DNA from 3 places in the Hydrogenovibrio kuenenii DSM 12350 genome. Region 3 is predicted to be linked to each of the others. Evidence: predicted binding sites of a transcription regulator. Region 3 holds the regulator's gene; each other region holds the start of a gene.
What was found. The regulator HrcA, encoded in region 3, represses chaperone genes, less so after heat shock. The targets are predictions, from matches to a motif close to TTAGCACTCNNNNNNNNNGAGTGCTAA.
Positions count from the first base shown of each region.

Region 1 (2,209 bases), 600 kb from region 3:
GAGATGCTTGGTTAGAAATGATGCATCAAACAGGTGAGCTAGGTGATCACGCTTAATTCTCCTTAGCTTATCTGATGCAACCAAGTTTGGCTTTCTTTCCTTTCAAATTCGAAAGCTTTACTTACTCCCAAGGCCAGTTACTTTAACTGGTCTTTTTTTTCATTCTCATTTAAGCTTAATCCGTTAGAATTAAATTTCAAATTCCTTACAAATGGAAAAATCATGAGCTTAAAAAATACAGAACACTCTTTCGGTTTAGTTTCACGTGCTAATCATTGGATATCCGCTTTTGCCTTTATTCTTGCAATACTTACCGCCTTTATCGCTGAAGAATTTATGGCTAAAGGTGAAGCTAGAAGCAATGTATTTCAATTACATTTCTCTCTGGGAATCAGCTTATTTTTACTGATGATTCTTGGAATGATTTGGCTGAAAATTTCACCAAACCCTGCTGATATTGGTGAAAACCGCCTTGAAATCGTTCTCAGCCATATTGTAAAAGGCTTTTTATACCTATCCTTAATTGTGATGCCTATTTCCGGTTATATGATGGTCAGCGCAGGCGGGCATGATATTGGGTTCTTCAATCTATTTACGCTGCCAAATTTGGTTGGCGAAAACCCTGACATCAAAGCTATTGTCAAACCTTTACATGTTTACTCAGGATTCTTTATTACTTTTATACTGATGGTACATATCGCTGGTGCCTTAAAACACCATTTGGTTTACAAAGATAATGTTCTAAACCGCATGCTGGGACGAACACCTTCTCAGCCAGAATAACGCCAAATAAAAACCTAGAAATGCATTTAGATAAGTTTAATAAGCTTTTGTTTTTCTAAAGTATTTATAAACTCTGTCGATATCATGAAGATCATAAGAAATAATTAGCACTCTATTGACTTGAGTGCTAATTTCTGTATATTAGTACCTAATGAAAAAGATGAATCAACAGGAGCAGGATTGTATGACAAATCAAATGATTCCGTTAAGCGCTAGCCTTACTCCAGGACAAAACATCGAAAACTACTTGGTAACGGTTCGATCTCTGCCGCAATTGAATGCAGAGGAAGAGCATGCGCTTGCTGAAAAACTTTATTATCAAAAAGACCTAGACGCTGCTAGACAACTTATATTGTCTAGTCTTCGTTATGTTGTGCCGGTTGCACGCTCTTATAAAGGTTATGGCTTACCACTTGCTGACTTAGTACAAGAAGGCAATATCGGTTTAATGAAAGCCGTTAAACGCTTTAATCCAGAAGAAAACGTGCGTCTAATGACATTTGCAGTTCATTGGATTCGAGCTGAAATCAACGAATATGTCATTAAAAACTGGCGTATCGTAAAAACAGCAACAACTAAAGCACAACGCAAACTTTTCTTTAAGCTAAGAAGCACCAAAAAATCTTTGGAATGGTTTGGCGATAAAGATGCCGATGACGTAGCAACAGCATTAGGTGTAACCAGACGCGACGTGTTAGAAATGGAAACCCGTCTCTATGGTCAGGACTTACCTGTAGATATGAGCCCAGATGACTCGGAAGAATCTGGAAAGTCTTATCCTATTCTAGTTAGCCAAGAACCTGACCCTGAAACACAGTTGGTTAATGAGTCTCAAAGCACTTATGAGCTAAACATGATGACATCAGCACTAGGTAACTTAGATGAACGTAGTCAAGATATTATCCGTAAACGCTGGCTAAATGAAGACAAAATGGGCTTGAAAGAATTGTCGGAAATTTACGGCGTTTCAATGGAACGTATCCGTCAAATTGAACAGCAAGCTTTATTAAAAATGCGTGCAAATATGCAAACTGCATAATACTTAATGTTCAACATAAAAACAAAAAGCCCCGAAACCGGGGCTTTTTTTATAACTACGTTTTCACTTTACTGCTCATTTTAAAACCAACAACAATGTCAAACCCACATCAGCAACCAATGTAAAAATAAAACCTAAACTCAGTAGCAATCCACGATAAACATGGCCTCGCCATTTTAAAACCAAAATAGCCATCAAGTTTGCTAAAACCATCAATGGCAACCCCCACATAAAAGCAATATTAAACTCATACGCGCCTGGCTTTAACGGATTAATATCGAAGACAACCAGCAATGCTGGCAAAAACAACCAAAGCGCAATAATGCCAAATACCATGGACAACATAGACAAAAGGTTGATTACCCATAATGGCTTTATATTTTTATT
Region 1 covers NZ_JAGP01000001.1:2,246,094-2,248,302, forward strand. Annotated here, with positions in the region: gene N745_RS0110530 (flagellar export chaperone FliS) at 1-56, shown strand, start outside; gene N745_RS0110535 (cytochrome b) at 223-783, shown strand; gene rpoH (RNA polymerase sigma factor RpoH) at 968-1,822, shown strand; gene N745_RS0110545 (hypothetical protein) at 1,898-2,209, opposite strand, start outside.
Region 1: the regulator HrcA is predicted to act here: its motif matches at 888-914, upstream of rpoH (RNA polymerase sigma factor RpoH).

Region 2 (2,209 bases), 1.3 Mb from region 3:
ACCACGGTCAAACTCCATACCTTCAACCACAACCAATTCATCAGTTAGAGAAGAACCTTCTTCAACAGTGATAACACCTTCTGTTGAAACTTTTTCCATTGCATCAGCAATCATTTTTCCGATCGCTGCATCTGAGTTTGCAGAAATCGTACCAACTTGAGCAATCGCTTCAGAAGTTGTACAAGGCACAGCCATTTTTTTGATTTCTTCAACAACAGCTTCAACCGCTTTATGAATACCACGATTTAGATCCATTGGGTTCATACCAGCAGCAACAGACTTCATTCCTTCACGAACGATAGACTGAGCCAAAACGGTTGCAGTTGTTGTGCCATCACCAGCAACATCATTGGTTTGAGAAGAAACTTCTTTCACCATTTGCGCACCCATGTTCATGAATTTATCTTCTAATTCAATTTCACGTGCAACGGTTACACCATCTTTAGTAACCGTTGGCGCACCAAAACTCTTCTCTAGAACAACGTTACGGCCTTTAGGCCCAAGCGTGACTTTTACTGCATCTGCAAGGACATTAATCCCTTCAACCATTTTTTCACGGGCATCTAAACCAAACTTTACTTCTTTTGCCATCTGCTTATTCCTTTACTTAATACTTTAAATTCTAATGATTTAATCGGTCTGAAATTATTCGATAATCGCAATAATGTCATCTTCACGCATTACTTTTAGCGCCTGACCATCGTCATCTTTCACTTCTTGACCAGAGTATTGACCGAATAGCACTTTATCACCAACCTTTACGGTCATTGAAATAATAGAACCGTTATCCGCAGCCTTACCTGGACCTACCGCAACCACTTCACCACGATTTTCTTTTTCTTGTGCAGAACCTGGAAGCAAAATTCCTCCAGCAGATTCTTTCTGCTCTTCTACTTGGCGAACAACAACACGGTCGTGTAAAGGTTTAATATTCATACATTATTACTCCTAAAAAAATGATTTGATTTCATAAATATATTGCATCAGATTAGCACTCTATTCATGAGAGTGCTAATTATTTTAGACAAAGATTCATAGCTGTCAAGAATATGGGGACGTTTTTATACTTTTTCAAGAAAGATGGGTAAAAAAAGATTAGATAATTCACAACCCAGCCTGGCAGATTTTAATAAAAATCTGCCTGGCTGGGGTATCAGAAGAGGTCAAAAAAATCTTACTCAGACAATACAAAGTTATCGCGATGAATTAAAAACTCACCATCGTTGTAACCTAGAATAGTTCCAATTTCGGAAGATGCCTTGCCAAGAATCTTTTGCGCATCATCCAGATCATAATTCACCAGACCTCGCCCAACTTCTTGGTTTTGTTGATTAACGCACACCACCATTTCACCACGGCGAAACTGACCAGAGACCTCAACTACACCGATTGGAAGTAAACTACGCCCAGTCTGCTTCAGTGCTTTAACTGCACCATCATCCAGCACCAGTTGTCCCTTAGCCTGAAGATGCCCCGCTAACCATTGTTTGCGCGCCGTCATCGGCTCTAAATCAGGAATCAACAAAGTTCCGATTTGCTCTCCAGATTTAAGCCTTGGCAAAATACTTTCTTCGCGACCAGATGCTATAAAGGTTGCTGTACCAGAACGGGCAGCACGCTTTGCGGCCATCACCTTGGTATACATACCACCTTTACCTAGCAATCCACCCTCTGGGCTTGCCATTGCTTCAATATCCTTACGACTGACTTTCGCCTCTGAAATCAATTGTGCATCAGGGTTTGTTCTCGGATTATCATCATACAACCCTTGCTGATCGGTCAAAATCACCAACACATCGGCAGATACAAGGTTTGCCGTTAAAGCGGCAAGCGTGTCGTTGTCACCAAAACGTATCTCATCAGTAACCACCGTATCATTTTCATTGATAATAGGAATAACACCTTGATCCAAAAGGGTTTGAATCGTATTAGAAGCATTTAGATAACGCGCACGGTTTGATAGATCATCATGCGTCATCAAAATCTGTGCAGTCAAAATACCATGTTTTGAAAATGCAGATTCATAAGCTTGAATTAACCCCATTTGACCTACCGCTGCCGCAGCCTGCAATTGGTTAATTTCAGTTGGTCGTTTTGACCACCCTAGTCGCTTAATACCTTCAGCTACAGAACCTGAAGAGACAATCACAACCTCGACACCCTGCGATCTCAAAGCCACCATCTGCTCAATCCACTGTTGCATCGCAGC
Region 2 covers NZ_JAGP01000001.1:325,213-327,421, reverse strand. Annotated here, with positions in the region: gene groL (chaperonin GroEL) at 1-591, opposite strand, end outside; gene N745_RS0101465 (co-chaperone GroES) at 646-936, opposite strand; gene proB (glutamate 5-kinase) at 1,175-2,209, opposite strand, start outside.
Region 2: the regulator HrcA is predicted to act here: its motif matches at 989-1,015, upstream of N745_RS0101465 (co-chaperone GroES).

Region 3 (2,209 bases):
GCTCGTTCAATACATACCCTTTCTGGATAACATCCATCACCGTGTTTGACTCATGCTCTGGTGAAGGCACCATCGTCATGGCTTCATGATGTTGCGGGTTGAATTTTTCACCTTTTGGATCCAAACGCTCAACACTGAAAGAACCTAAAACATCCAACGTTTGCTTAAGGGTCATTTCAAGTCCTTCGCGAATCGTGTCCAATGTTGCCTCTTCTTTGTTCGAAGCTTCTAGTCCCATTTCCATAGAATCCAATACTGGAATCAAAGCATTGACGAATTTTTCCAATGCAAACTTGTGCGCGTTTTCCACGTCGATACGAGTACGGCGCTTTAGGTTTTCCATATCGGCCAAGGTTCTTATCGCCAAGTCTTTTTGCGCTTCAACTTCTTTTTGTGCTTCTTGAAGCATGGCATTCAAATCATTTGAAACCGCCTGCTCGGCATCTTGTGTTTCTTCAGACATTTCTGAATCAACTGTTGGAATTTGTTCTTCTGCTGCTTGAGCCTGTTCTTTCTTAGACATGCATATCTCCGCAATACAATAATTCGTTTAAATCTGCAGATTTATGGGGGCGGTTTTTTAGCTTTCAAGCCCTAAAATGATTTTTTTTGAAAAAAGATGAAAAATCTACCAGGCTGGGGGTAGATACAAATGAGATTAACGATTGCCCTTTAAAAGCGAGCTGAGAATTTTTGCCGTCATATCAACACGTGGTACGACATGATCGTAATGCATGCGTGAAGGCCCTACTACGCCAAGCACGCCGACCACTTCACCGTCCACGTCATAAGGCGTAGTGATAATACTGCAGTTTTGATAGATTTCATGACCGCACTCATTGCCAATAAAAACCTGCACGCCTTTGGCTTGCATGGATTTATCCAATAAATTTAACATATCAGAGTGCTGTTCAAATGACTGGAACAGCGCTTTGAGTTTGTCGGTATCGGCCAACTCTTGATAATTAAGCAGATTGGTTTTACCGGAAATAAAGTAAGGCGCATTCGTTTGTGTTTTGGTATCAATCACCTGATCGGCTGCATCCATAATAATGCGCATCAGTTGGTTCATATCCAAACGAATTTCATCCATTTGGTTCACCAACTTTTCTTTCACTTCTCGTAACGAGTGCCCAACAAAATGTTTGTTGAGGTAGTTAGCCACTTCTAGCAGCTCAGATTCACTGGCAGGTTCTTCCAACTCGATAATACGATTCTGCACGTCATTATCATTGAGCACCAAAACCACTAATAAACGCTTTTCGCCCAAACGAACAAAATCAATATGACGCAACACTTCTTGCTCTTTGTTTGGCAACATCACCAAACTCGCCATACCCGTTAGGCTCGATAAAATATTAGACGCTGAACCAATGAGTTCATCTTGGGTTTGTGCTCGGTGAAACCCTTGTTGAATATTGTCTTGATCCACTTGATTTAAAGGCTCTACAGTCAAAATCGTATCGACAAAAACACGAAAACCCAAATCGGTAGGAATACGGCCGGCAGAAGTATGCGGCGAATGTATCAACCCCATGCGCTCCAAGTCGGCCATCACATTTCGAACGGTCGCTGAACTCACCCCCACTTCTGGTAATTTTGCCAAAGCAGTTGAACCGACAGGTTTACCGTCATTCAAATACATCGACATCAATTTTTTAAACAAAAGCTCGGATCGTTCGTTAAAGTTCATAGGGTTACAAATGTTTTTTTGCGTTAATTAGCTATATTATGGAAGCGATTTTTTCATTTTCAAGATAAAATCATGCAAATCATAACTGAAAAACAAACAACTAAATCCAACAAAATGAATTTTTCTGGTTGGGTTTATATGCGAAACACAAAGACTCGGACTAACATTTATGTTTAGTAAAATCGGCATTTTCGGCAAATACAGCGGCATTCAATCTTGGGAATTGATCGATAAGTTGATCCAATATTTTCAAGACAAAGATAAACGTATTATTCTCGATGCATACAGCTGCAAGGACTTTCCTGTAGAACGCTATGGCATCGAAAAGCTAGAACGTGATGAATTATTAAAAGAAATCGACTTTGCCATCGTCGTCGGTGGTGACGGTACATTTCTTGATGTCGCTCGCACCATCGTTGATTATGAAGTGCCTATTCTAGGTATTAACTTAGGCCGCCTAGGTTTCTTGACCGATGTTTCACCAAACTTGATGATTGATACGCTAGACGAAGTGCT
Region 3 covers NZ_JAGP01000001.1:1,642,268-1,644,476, forward strand. Annotated here, with positions in the region: gene grpE (nucleotide exchange factor GrpE) at 1-523, opposite strand, end outside; gene hrcA (heat-inducible transcriptional repressor HrcA) at 659-1,693, opposite strand; gene N745_RS0107845 (NAD(+) kinase) at 1,863-2,209, shown strand, end outside.